DNA from 3 places in the Kitasatospora sp. NPDC059648 genome. Region 1 is predicted to be linked to each of the others. Evidence: riboswitches for the same ligand, from Rfam matches in the RefSeq annotation. Region 1 holds a riboswitch; each other region holds the start of a gene.
What was found. A riboswitch is a leader RNA that binds a small molecule or an ion and turns the genes downstream of it on or off. The one in region 1 is predicted to bind thiamine pyrophosphate.
Positions count from the first base shown of each region.

Region 2: another riboswitch for thiamine pyrophosphate. It lies ahead of ACFV1W_RS17810 (purine-cytosine permease family protein); the one in region 1 lies ahead of thiC (phosphomethylpyrimidine synthase ThiC).
Region 3: another riboswitch for thiamine pyrophosphate. It lies ahead of thiO (glycine oxidase ThiO); the one in region 1 lies ahead of thiC (phosphomethylpyrimidine synthase ThiC).

Region 1 is NZ_JBHWDU010000006.1:97,542-101,822, forward strand. It holds gene ACFV1W_RS06240 (IS21 family transposase) at 1-952, shown strand, start outside; gene thiC (phosphomethylpyrimidine synthase ThiC) at 1,221-3,035, opposite strand; TPP riboswitch at 3,030-3,164, opposite strand; gene ACFV1W_RS06250 (DUF5326 family protein) at 3,390-3,590, opposite strand; gene tenA (thiaminase II) at 3,770-4,281, opposite strand, start outside.
Region 2 is NZ_JBHWDU010000026.1:21,889-26,169, reverse strand. It holds gene ACFV1W_RS17815 (glycerophosphodiester phosphodiesterase) at 1-229, opposite strand, end outside; gene ACFV1W_RS17810 (purine-cytosine permease family protein) at 329-1,747, opposite strand; TPP riboswitch at 1,740-1,888, opposite strand; gene ACFV1W_RS17805 (trypsin-like peptidase domain-containing protein) at 2,096-4,072, shown strand; tRNA gene ACFV1W_RS17800 (tRNA-Ser) at 4,136-4,223, shown strand.
Region 3 is NZ_JBHWDU010000014.1:95,532-99,812, reverse strand. It holds gene ACFV1W_RS11950 (polyprenyl synthetase family protein) at 1-172, shown strand, start outside; gene thiE (thiamine phosphate synthase) at 207-851, opposite strand; gene ACFV1W_RS11940 (Rv2175c family DNA-binding protein) at 851-1,216, opposite strand; gene ACFV1W_RS11935 (NAD(P)/FAD-dependent oxidoreductase) at 1,250-2,452, opposite strand; TPP riboswitch at 2,558-2,670, shown strand; gene thiO (glycine oxidase ThiO) at 2,665-3,849, shown strand; gene thiS (sulfur carrier protein ThiS) at 3,846-4,070, shown strand; gene ACFV1W_RS11920 (thiazole synthase) at 4,075-4,281, shown strand, end outside.

The sequences.
Region 1 (4,281 bases):
TTTCGACTGGCTGCGACTCCCCGAGCCGCCGCCGTCCTGGGGCTACGGCCACCGGGCGGGACTGCTGGTGGGCTCGCTCACCGGCCCCGGCGCGGGCGCAGGCCGCGGCCTCGGCCGCTGGGCGGTGGCGCTGGCGGAGGACCAGGAGCTGCCCCACCTCGTCGAAGCCGTCGACATCGTGCTGAGACGACTCGGTGGCACCGCCGGATGCTGGCGGTTCGGCCGGACGCCGACCGTGTGGTGCCCGCGGACCGACCGGATGACACCGGAGTTCCGGCAGGTGGCCGAGCACTACGGCGTGCGCGTCGAGTGCCGGCTGCCGGCCGACCAGCGCTCATACACCCGCCGGACCCTGGACGAGGCCGTCCGCTCGTGGTGGCGCGAGCTGCCGGAGGACACCGGCCTCCGGGACGCCTGGGACGGTCTGAGCCGGTGCGCCGCACGCCTGGACGCCCGGCGGGGGAGCACCGGCACCGCAGCTCTTCGGGAGCTGCCCGCCCCCTACCCGGTTCGGGTCCGCGCCCGCCGTACCGTCACCGCCCAGGGGCTGGTGCCCTTCCGAGGCAACTTCTACGCCCTGCCGGAGCACCTGGTCGACGCACCGGTGGAAGTCCGCCGACGCCTCGACCAGTCCCACCTGTCCATCGCCACCCCCGCCGGCGCCGTGATCGCCCGCTGCCCGCTCGCTCCGGCGGAGGCCGGGCTGACGGTCGTCGAGCACAGCAGTGCGATCACCGTGCTGGAGCGCCACCCGGCACCGGTGCCCGCCGACGCCCCGCTCTGCCAGCGGAACACGCCGCGTCCGCCGTCCCCGCAGGCCCTGGCCGAAGCCGACGCGCTACGCGCCCGGTTCGCCCTCCAGCGCACCCGTCGGACCGACGGGGAGGGCAAGGCCGCGGCACCCCGGGTGCCCGCCCCGCGGGAGCGTCCGACCGGCGGCGCCGGGAGCTGAGCAGTCCCCGCACGAGTCCGACCGGCCGCCGCACAGCGGGCGACCGGCCGCCGGCGGCCGGTCCGGTGAGCGGCCCTCCGACGAGGGCGCCACCGGAACAGACGAGGGCGCCACCGGAACACGCGGGCGGCCGTGCCGGGAACCACCCACCCGGCAACGGCCGCTCGCCGCGGAGCTTCCGGGAGCCCTCCGTCGAGCAGAGGATCGAGGGAGGCACGGCTGCGGCCGGGGAGCCGGGACCGGCTCCCCGGCCACGGCGTCCACGGGGTCAGTCGGCCAGCGGGAGGTAGACCCGGCTGCCCTGGGCCTTGAACTCCTCGGACATGGCCTGCATGCCGGCCTCGGCGTCGGCGTCGAACTCGCTGGTGACGGCCGTGGAGCCGTCGCCGTGCTCGTCCCGGATCTTCTGGGAGATCTTCATCGAGCAGAACTTCGGGCCGCACATCGAGCAGAAGTGGGCCGTCTTGGCGGGTTCGGCGGGGAGGGTCTCGTCGTGGAAGTCGCGGGCGGTCTCCGGGTCGAGGGCCAGGTTGAACTGGTCCTCCCAGCGGAACTCGAAGCGGGCGTCGGAGAGGGCGTCGTCCCAGGCCTGGGCGCCGGGGTGGCCCTTGGCGAGGTCGGCGGCGTGGGCGGCGATCTTGTAGGTGATCACGCCGGTCTTGACGTCGTCCCGGTTGGGCAGGCCCAGGTGCTCCTTGGGCGTGACGTAGCAGAGCATCGCGGTGCCCCACCAGGCGATCATCGCGGCGCCGATGCCCGAGGTGATGTGGTCGTAGCCGGGGGCGACGTCGGTGGTGAGGGGGCCGAGGGTGTAGAACGGCGCCTCGTCGCAGATCTCCTTCTGGAGATCCATGTTCTCCTTGATCTTGTGCATCGGGACGTGGCCCGGGCCCTCGATCATCACCTGGACGTCGCGCTCGCGGGCGATCCGGCCCAGCTCGCCGAGGGTCTGCAGTTCGGCGAACTGCGCCTCGTCGTTGGCGTCGGCGATGGAGCCGGGGCGCAGGCCGTCACCGAGCGAGAAGGTGACGTCGTAGGAGGCCAGGATGTCGCAGAGTTCCTCGAAGTTGGTGTAGAGGAAGTTCTCCTGGTGGTGCGCCAGGCACCACGCGGCCATGATGGAGCCGCCGCGCGAGACGATGCCGGTCTTGCGCCGCGCGGTGAGCGGGACGTACCGCAGCAGCACGCCCGCGTGGACGGTCATGTAGTCGACGCCCTGCTCGCACTGCTCGATGATGGTGTCCCGGTAGACCTCCCAGCTCAGCTCCTCGGCCTTGCCGTCGACCTTCTCCAGGGCCTGGTAGAGCGGCACGGTGCCGATCGGCACGGGGGAGTTGCGCAGGATCCACTCGCGGGTGGTGTGGATGTTGCGGCCGGTGGAGAGGTCCATGACGGTGTCGGCGCCCCAGCGGGTGGCCCAGGTCATCTTCTCCACCTCCTCCTCGATCGAGGAGGTGACGGCGGAGTTGCCGATGTTGGCGTTGATCTTCACCAGGAAGTTGGTGCCGATGATGGCCGGTTCCACCTCGGGGTGGTTCACGTTGACCGGGATGACGGCCCGGCCGCGGGCCACCTCCGCGCGCACGAACTCCGGCTCCAGGCCCTCGCGCAGCGCCACGAACTCCATCTCCGGCGTCACCACGCCCCGCTTGGCGTAGGCGAGTTGGGTGACGGCGGCGCCACCGCGGCCGCGCAGCGGGCGGCGCGGCCGGCCGGGGAAGACGGCGTCCAGGTTGCGCAGGTTGCCCCCGCGCGGCGAGGTGTGCTTGATCCCGTCGTCCTCGGGGCGCGCCTCGCGGCCGTCGTACTCCTCGACGTCGCCGCGCTGGCGGATCCAGGCGTCGCGCAGGGCGGGCAGGCCGCGCCGCACGTCGGGCTCGTAGGCGGGGTCGGTGTACGGGCCGGAGGTGTCGTACAGCGGGACGGTCCGGCCGTTGGTGAGCTGCACCTCGCGGTAGGGCACCCGCAGGTCCGGGCGGGACCCGTCGCGGTAGGCCTTGCGCCAGGCCGGGGTGGGGTAGCCGGTGCGCTCGCTGCTGGGGGCGCTCTGGGCAGACTGCGGCTGTGCTTCGAACGTGGTCATCTGACCTCTACTCCCTACGCCGGCATTACCCGGTCAGGTTCCTGCGGTCGACGCAGCCGTCGGTCCGTCCGTCGACGTCCCGGTCAGCGCCCTCTCAGCCCGGTGCTCCGAGCTCCCGCGTCGCAGGCGGTGTTGCCTGCACATGACGCCCAACACCGTAGCGAGCCGATCGCCGCAGGTCCAGACGGTCCCCGAACGGAACCGGCCAAGGAACCGGCCGAGGAACCGGCAGGGCACCGGCCGAGGAGCCGTCCGCGCGAAGCCGTCGGAGAGGCGGCGCAAAGGCCGAGGCCCGGCCCCCGCGGACGGGGTACCGGGCCTCCGGAGGTGCTCCGCGCGGCGCGCGGAGCGGGGTCAGCTCTTGGCGGCCTTCTTCACCAGGATCACCACGGCGGCCGCGATGCCGACGACCACCAGCAGCTTGATCACGATGCTCAGCAGGGCGCCGACCACGCCGAACACGAAGGCGATGACGTTCCAGGCCAGCACCAGGACCAGCACCGGGATGACGATGTTGCGCACCCAGGAGGGCAGCGACTTCCAGAGCTCAGCCATGTCGGTTCCTCTTCTCCCCTCGGGCCGGCTGCCGTCCGGTGCCGTATCCCGCTTGCTTTCGATGCTTCGATCGTACGGGGGCGCGAGCGGCGGAACGAGGGCCAACGGCCCGGAGAGAACCCCGAGATCACCCTTATCCGACCCCCCGGGACGACCCCCGAGAATCGGCGGGGCGCACGTCAGACCGGCCAGCGCTCCCCGCGCCAGGCGGCGTCCCAGAACATCCACTCGTAGCGCGAGGTGGTCCTGAAGTGTTCGACCACCCGGCGCCGTTCGGCCGCCGACAGCTCCTCGCCGAGCCGGTCGGTGAGCGCCAGCACCCGGCGCACCACGGACTGGAAGGCCTCGTCGCCGTAGGTGGCGATCCACCTGGCGTACAGCGGGTCGGGGGAGCCCTGCGCGAGCAGCGCCTCGCCGACCCGGGCGTAGATCCAGTAGCAGGGCAGCACCGCTCCGAGCGCCTCGGCGAAGGAGCCGCCGTAGACGGTGGCCAGCAGGTAGCTGGTGTAGGCCCGGGTGGTCGGCAGTACCGGTTCGGCGGCGGCCTCCTCGGCGGTGCCGCCGAAGGCGGTGAGGAACTCGGCGTGCATGCCCTGCTCGGCGGCCAGCGCGCCGACCGCGTCGTCGGCGAAGGCCCGGACGTCCTCCTCGCCAGGTGCCTTGGCGGCGCAGACGGCGAGCGCCCGGGCGT
Region 2 (4,281 bases), on a different contig from region 1:
TGCCGCGGCCGTTGGAGACCCGGCCGATCCGGCGGTCGTGGACGCAGACCAGGTGGCCGTCGGCCGTCACCCGGACGTCGCACTCGACCGCGTCCGCGCCCTCGTCGAGCGCGCGCCGGTAGGCCGCGAGGGTGTGCTCGGGCAGTGCATGGGAGGAGCCGCGGTGGGCGATCACCTGGACGGAGGGCGTGGTGCGCGCCGCCGCCGGGGGCAGGTCTGGGCTGGTCACGGGGCCAACGATAGGGGGCGCAGGTGTCGCGGAGGCGAAGACGGTCCCAACCTGCGGGGCCGTCTCCGCCTCCGCGCTCCTCCGCGGTCCGCCGTCGCCTCAGGCCCGGGCGGTGCGGCGGGTCAGCGGGGTGAGCGCCCAGGTGGCCAGCGCCGGGACCAGGAAGGCGAACAGCGAGGCGGAGGTCCACTCCTGCGGGGTGAAGTGCAGCGCCTCCTGGGCGGAGGTCCAGAAGTCCACCCACCAGTCGGCCACCGCGGTCGGCGCGATGAACTGGTAGACGGCGAAGCCCAGCACCCACGGCAGCAGCATCGGCCAGCGGGACGGGGCCCGCTCGGAGAGGTCCCAGCCGTGCCGGCCGGCGCCGAAGAAGTAGTCCACCGCCAGCACCGCCAGCAGCGGCACGAACACCGAGCCGATCAGGCCGAGGAAGTTGCTGTAGGTGTCGGTGAACCGGTCGATCCGCAGCGCCAGCACGGTGGTCAGCACGCCGATCCCGCCGCTCAGCACCCGGCGGTCCACCCGCGGCAGCAGGTTCTGCAGCGACATCGCGGTCGAGTACACGTTGGCGAAGGACTGGTCGGTCTCGCGCAGCACCAGCACCAGCAGGAACAGCCAGCCGGCCCAGACGCCGAGGAAGGAGTCGAAGATCCGGCTCGGGTCGCCGTCGGACTGCAGCAGTGCCATCAGGCCGAGCACGTAGCACCAGACCTGGGCGACGGTGTAGCCGGAGAAGCTGCCCCAGAAGGAGGAGCGCGGGGTGCGCGAGTGCCGGGTGTAGTCGGCGGCCATCGGGACGAAGGAGATCGACACCGCGATCATCGCGTCGGTGGCGCCCAGGAAGCCGTGCCAGTTGCCCGCGCCCGGGTCCGGCACGCCCTGCCGGCCCAGCTGGATGGTGAAGTACACCATCGCGACCGCGACCGCCCCGGCCACGAAGCGGCGCAGCACCGCGATCGAGCCCAGCGGCCAGATCGTCAGCGCGGTGGTCAGCGCGCCCGCGAGCAGCACGAACAGCCAGCGGTAGCCGGCGGTGTGGGCGACGGTCTGCGCGCCCGCCGCGATGGTCAGCAGCTCGAACACGCCCCAGCCGATGCACTGGACGATGTTCAGCACCGTCGGCAGGTAGGAGAGCCGGGTGCCGAACAGCCCGCGCAGGTTGGCCATCGCCGGGGCGCCGGTCCGGGCGCCGATCAGCGCGGCCACGCCGAGCATCGCGGTGCCGACGGCCGTACCGGCCACGATCGCGGTCGCCGCGGCGGCCAGCGACAGCTCGCTGCCCTTCTCGCCGAGCACGGTCGCCGCGGTCGAGAAGCCGATCAGGCTGACGCCCAGGTTCATCCAGAGCGCGAAGTGGTCCCGGAAACGCAGGGTGCGCGGCGGCTCGGTGTCCAGCACCAGCGGCGCCTCCACCCGGTGGTCGAGCAGCGCGGTGGCCGTGGCCGAGACGGTGGGAAGAGCGGAGAAATCCTTGGACTCGGGCGCGCCCGAAGAAGAGGATGGCGAAGCAGGCGGCATGGCCGATACTCCCTACGCCGGCATTACCCGGACAGGTTCCGGCGGTCAGCGCCCCCTCGACGGTCAGCCTGTCGCTCGCCTGGCGTACCGTCGACATGCGCACTCTCAGCCTGGTGGGTCCAAGCTCCCGCGTGTCAGTTTGGAGCGACAGGCTAACCGGCACGGGTACGAACGCCAAAGGCCGCGGGGTGCGCGGTCCGCATCGCGGGATGCCGGCGGGGGTGGGGAGCCCCGGTCGTCGGTGGCGGCTAAGGATTCTTATGAGTTCTTCAGAGGGGTCCTTACGGCAATCGAATCGACGGTGCGAAAAACTATGGTCCTTGGTTCTGTCAGCTATGGAGGTCGTCCGTGAGCACCGAGCGCGAGGTTGGGCCCACCGGGCCGCAGGGGGAGCAGCCCGCCGGGGCCCAGGAGGCGGCAGGCGCCGCTTCCGACAGCACCGCTCAGGGCGGCCACAAGCCGACCATGGCGTTCAGGCGGGTTCCGGAGCCGGCAGCGGAGCCCGTGGCGCAGGCGCAGGCGGTGAGCGAGGCTCCGGCCGACGGCGCTCCGGTGGCCGACAGCGGCCACAAGCCGACCATGGCGTTCAGCCGGGTTCCGGAGCCGGCGGGCGAGCCGGTGGCCGACCCGACCGCGGCGGACGAGGCTCCGGCCGAGGGCGGGCACAAGCCCACCGTCGCCTTCACCAAGGTCCCCGCGCCGGAGGCCCCGGCCGCGCCGGCCGTCGAGGAGCCGGCCGTCGACCCGGTCACCGGTTACATCGACGCCCCGCCGCCGGTCCTGCCGCCCGCGCCGCCCGTCGCGCCCGCCTCGGTCCCGGCCGCCCCGGTCCCGGCCGCCCCGGCCGTGGCGGCGCAGGCCGCCGCTCCGGCCGCGCCCGCCGTGCCGCCGGGCACCAACCCGTACGCGACCCCGACCCACGGAGTGCCCGCCGCCGGTGTCCAGGAGCCGTACGGCGCCCCGGCCGCCGGTGTCCAGGACCCGTACGGCGTTCCGGCCGCCAACGCCCAGGAGCCGTACGGCGCCCCGGCTGCCGGCGGGCCCGCCACGCACGCCCACCACCCCTTCGGCGCCGGCCAGCCGCTCGGCGGCTGGGGCGTCCACGACGCCGCCTCCGGTGGCACGGGCCACCCGGGCGGGCCGGGCGGCCCGCTCGGCTACCCGGCCGACTACCCCGGCGGCCCGACCGGCCCCGGCGGTCCGCGCAAGAAGCGCGGCGGCCTGGTGGCCCTGCTCGCCGCCGTCGCGCTGGTCGCCGGTGTCGCGGGCGGCGCGATCGGCGTGGTCGCCACCGGCCACAACGACGGCAGCAGCTCGGCCGACGACCACCGCAGCACCACCGTCCAGGCCAGCAACACCCAGAAGAACGAGCCCGCCCCCGGTTCGATCGCCAGCATCGCGCAGAAGGCGCTGCCCAGCGTCGTCACCATCAAGGCGCAGGGCTCCCAGGAGTCGGGCACCGGCACCGGCTTCGTCTTCGACACCGAGGGCCACATCCTCACCAACAACCACGTCGTCGCGCCGACCCTCAACGGCGGCAAACTGACCGTCAAGTTCGCCGACGGCACGTCCTACAGCGCCTCGGTGCTGGGCCACGCCGAGGGCTACGACGTCGCCGTGGTCAAGATCGACAATCCGCCGAAGGCCAAGCTGGCCCCGCTGGCACTGGCCGACTCCGACAAGGTCAACGTCGGCGACGCCACGATCGCGATCGGCGCGCCGTACGGCCTGGAGTCCACCGTCACCAGCGGCATCGTCAGCGCCAAGGACCGCCCGGTCGCCTCCGGCGACGAGACCGGCTCGCAGGCCTCGTACATGAACGCCCTGCAGACCGACGCCTCGATCAACCCCGGCAACTCCGGCGGCCCGCTGCTCGACTCCAGCGGCGCGGTGATCGGCATCAACTCGGCGATCCAGTCCAACGCCTCCGCCAACGGCCGGGCCGGCAGCATCGGCCTGGGCTTCGCCATCCCGATCAACCAGGCCAAGTGGGTCGCGGACACCCTGATCAAGACCGGCAAGCCGGTCTACGCCAAGCTCGACGTGCTGCGCAACGACGACTACAAGGGCGACGGCGCCCAGATCCAGACCCGCGACGTCCAGGGCCAGCCGGCCGTCACCCCCGGCGGCGCGGCCGACAAGGCCGGCCTCAAGCCGGGCGACGTCATCACCAAGCTCGGCGGTGCCCCGATCGAGAACGGCCCCGCCCTGGTCAGCCGGATCTGGACGCACAAGCCCGGCGAGACCGTGGACGTCGAGTACACCCGCAACGGCCAGACCATGACCACCAAGGTCACGCTGGGCCAGCGGGACGGCGACCAGTGACCCCCGGGCACGCCGAATCGTGTGCACCGAACCCCGCCGGACCCGTTAGGCTGACCTCCGCCTGGAGAGCTGCCCGAGCGGCCTAAGGGAACAGTCTTGAAAACTGTCGTGGCGTGACCCGTCACCGTGGGTTCGAATCCCACGCTCTCCGCCGGTAGGAGAACCACCTGCTCAGGGCGGGTGCCGACATCGAGTCGGCACCCGCCCTC
Region 3 (4,281 bases), on a different contig from region 1:
CGAGCTGCGGGAGCTGGTCGCCCGCAGCGGCGCGCCCGAGCTGGTGGAGCGGCGGATCGAGGAGCTGATGGACCAGTCGCTGGCCGCCCTGGCGGCGGCGCCGCTCGCCGACGAGCGGGCCCGTACGGTGCTGCTGGCACTGGCCGAGGCCGCCACCGTCCGCAAGTACTGACGGCGACGGCCCCGGAGGACGGCCCGGGGCGGACTCAGGCGGCGCGCACCCGGCGGGCGAGCTCGGCGGCGGCGGCCCGCGGGTCCTCCGCCGCAGTGATGGCCCGGACCACGACGATCCGGCGGGCGCCGGCGGCCAGCACCTCGTCCACGTTGCCGAGGTCGATCCCGCCGATCGCGAACCACGGCCGGTCGGTGGCCCGCTTCGCCGCGTACGAGACCAGGCCGAGGCCCGGCGCCGGGCGGCCCGGCTTGGTCGGGGTGGGCCAGACCGGGCCGGTGCAGAAGTAGTCCACGCCCGGCTCGGCGACCGCCGCGTCCACCTCGGACTCGGCGTGGCAGGAGCGTCCGATCAGCACGTCCTCGCCGAGGATCGCCCGGGCGGCCGCCACTGGCAGGTCGTCCTGGCCGAGGTGCAGCACGTCCGGCCGGGCCGCGTGGGCGACGTCGGCGCGGTCGTTGACGGACAACAGCTTGCCGTGGCGGCGGCAGGCGTCGGCGAAGACCTCCAGCGCCGCCAGCTCCTGCTTGGCCTCCAGGCCCTTGTCGCGGAGCTGGACGATGTCCACCCCGCCGGCCAGCGCCGCGTCCAGGAACTCGGCCAGGTCGCCCTGTTCACGGCGGGCGTCGGTGCACAGGTAGAGCCGGGCGTCGGCCAGGCGGGACCGCGGGTCGGTCATCACAGGGCCATGGCCTGGGCGCGGCGCTTGACCTCGGTCGCGCGGTTCTCCCACAGCGCCTGCACCGGGGTGCCGGGCAGCGTCGGGTCCTCGGTGAACATCCACTCGACGATCTCCTCGTCGGAGAACCCGCTGTCCCGCAGCACGGTCAGCAGGCCGACCAGGTGCTTGACCGGGCCGCTCTCGTCGATGAACGCCGCCGGGACCTGCAGCGACTTGTTGGGACCGCGGCGGACCGCGATCAGGTCACCCTTCTTGACCATGTTGCGGACCTCGGTGACCAGCACACCCCACCGCTCGGAGATGTCGGGCAGGTACAGCCACTCGGGGACCAGGGCGTCAGTCTTGGCATCGATCTCACTCACGGCACCAGACTGCCACCTCGGCACCTCCCGGCGCTAAGCGGTGGCCCCCTTGAGTGCGACCGCCGGGTCCGCCGCCAGTGCCCGGTCCAGCGCCGCCCCGCGCTCGATCAGCTTCCGGCCCTGGGTGAGGTCGCGCGGCCGGTCCACCGCGAGCAGCGCGCTGGGCACCCCGTCACGCAGCCACAGCACCGACCAGGCGGCGTCCCGCGGGCTGCCGCGCCACAGCAGCTCGTCGCCCTCGGCGTGGCGGCCCGCGTACTGGACCATCCGCCCGAACTGCTCGGACCAGAAGTACGGCACCGGGTCGTACGGCGTGTCCGCCCCGAGCACGGCGGCGGCCGCGGCCCCGCCCGACTGCAGCGCATTGTCCCAGTGCTGGACGGCCAGCCGGGCGCCGGAGCGGGCCGACGGGTAGCTGGCGCAGTCCCCGGCCGCGAACACCCCGGGCAGGCCGGTGCGCAGCCGCCCGTCCACCACGACCGCGCCGGAGGCGTCCAGCTCGACGCCCGAGGCGGCCAGCCAGCCGGTCGCGGGCCGGGCGCCGACGCCGACCACCACCTCGTCGGCGGGCAGGTGGGAGCCGTCCGCCAGCAGCACCGCCCCGGGCTCGACGGCGGCCACGCCGACGCCGCAGCGCAGTTCGACCCCGGCCTCGGCGTACCAGGCGGCCATCGCCGAGCCGACCTCGGTCGGCAGCGCGCCCGGCACCGGCGCCGGACCGGCCTCGACCACGGTGACCGCGCAGCCGGCCTGCCGCGCGGCGGTGGCCACCTCGGCGCCGATCCAGCCCGCGCCGACCAGCACCAGCCGCAGGCCGGGGCGCAGCAGCGCGCGCAGCGCCAGGGCGTCGTCCACGGTGTGCAGCAGGTGGGCCCGCTCGGCCCCGGGCAGGACGCGCGGGGTCGCGCCGGTGGCGATCACCAGGGAGCCGTAGGGGAGGTCGCCGCCGTCGGTGTGCAGCACACCGGGGGTGAGGCCGGTGGCGCGGCGGCCGGTGAGCAGCTCGATGCCGAGCCCCTCGTAGTCGATGTCCAGGGTGGTGGCGTCGGCCTTGCCGAGCAGCACGTCCTTGGAGAGCGGCGGCCGGTCGTACGGCGCGTGCGGCTCCTCGCCGACCAGGACGATCCGCCCCCGCCAGCCGCCCTGCCGCAGCTTCAGGGCGCACTGCGCTCCGGCCAGCCCGGCTCCGACGACGACCACCTGGTCCGTTCCGCTCAGCTCTGCCACGCCCGTCACTGTACTCAGTGCCCGGGCGGGCCCCGACGGCCGTCCGCCCCTCGTCCGCCCCTCGTCCGCTCCTCGTACGGCCCTTCGGCCGGGCCGACCCCCGGCGTTAAGGTGGGGGCACCACACGGGAGCCCGGCGAACCGGGCTGAGAGGCGGGCTGGCACGGCCCGCGACCGTCCGAACCTGATCCGGGTCATACCGGCGAAGGGAGGAGAGCAGCTTTGTCACGCTTGCCAACGGGCAGCCGCGCCGACGTGCTGGTGATCGGCGGGGGCGTCATCGGCCTCGCCGTCGCCTGGCGCGCCGCGCAGCGCGGGCTCGGGAACGTGGTCGTGGTCGACCCCTCCCCCGGTCGCGGAGCGGCCGCGGTCGCGGCCGGGATGCTCGCCCCGGTCACCGAGCTGCAGTACGGCGAGGAGCCCCTGCTGCGTCTGGGCATGGCCTCCAACGAGCGGTACGCGGCCTTCGCCGCCGAGCTCGCCGAGGCGAGCGGCGGCGAGGACACCGGCTACCGCCGGTGCGGCACGATCGCCGTCGCGCTGGACTCCGACGACCGCGAGGAACTGCGCGAACTGCACGCCTTCCACCAGCGGCTCGGCCTGGAGTCGAGCTGGCTGACCGGCCGGGAGGCCCGCAAGCTGGAGCCGATGCTCGCCCCCGGCGTGCGTGGCGGCCTGCACGTCGCGGACGACCACCAGGTGGACCCGCGCCGGCTGCTCACCGCGCTGGTGCTGGCCGGTGACCGGGCGGGCGTCGTGGGGCGGCGCGCCGAGGCCGTCGAGCTGCTGGTCGAAGGCGGCCGCGCGGTCGGCGTCCGGCTGAGCACCGGGGAGAGCCTGATCGCCGAGCAGGTCGTCCTGGCCGCCGGGCCGCACAGCCACCGGCTGCCGGGCCTGCCCGAGGGGGTGCTGCCCCCGGTCCGCCCGGTGAAGGGGCAGGTGCTGCGCCTCCACGTCCCCGACGCCTACCGGCCGTTCCTCTCCCGAAACGTCCGCGCGGTGGTGCGCGGCCGGCACCTCTACCTGGTGCCCCGGGAGAACGGCGAGCTGGTCATCGGCGCGACCACCGAGGAGCAGGGCTACGACACCACCGTCACCGCCGGCGGGGTGTACGAACTCCTGCGTGACGCGCACGAGTTGGTCCCGGGCATCACCGAACTCCCGCTGCGGGAGACGGCGGCCGGGCTGCGCCCCGGATCGCCGGACAACGCCCCGCTGCTGGGCCCGACCTCGCTGCCCGGGCTGGTCGCCGCCACCGGCCACTACCGCAACGGCGTGCTGCTCACCCCGGTGACCGCCGACCTGCTCGCCGACTACCTGGCGACCGGTGAAGTCCCCGAGACGGCAAGGCCGTTCACGCCCACCCGGTTCTCCCCCGACGCCCCCACCACGAAGGCCTCCGCATGACCGAGACCACCCCGACCGAGATCGCCCTGACCGTCAACGGCGAGCCCCGCCGGCTGCCCGCCGCCACCACCCTCGCCGAGCTGGTGGCCACCGTCAGCGCCGCCAACACGGGTGTCGCCGCCGCCCTCAACGAGGCCGTGGTGCCGCGCAGTTCGTGGCCCGTGACGCCGCTGAACAGCGGCGACCGGATCGAGATCCTCACCGCCGTCCAGGGAGGCTGAACCAGTGGCCGACGACCTTCTCACCATCGCCGGGACGACCTTCTCCTCCCGGCTGATCATGGGCACCGGCGGCGCGCCGAGCCTGGAGGTCCTGGAGCGCGCCCTGCTCGCCTCCGGCACCGAGCTGACCACCGTGGCCATGCGCCGGGTCGACGCCACCACCCAGGGCTCCGTCCTGGACGTGCTGACCCGCAACGGCATCCGCGTCCTG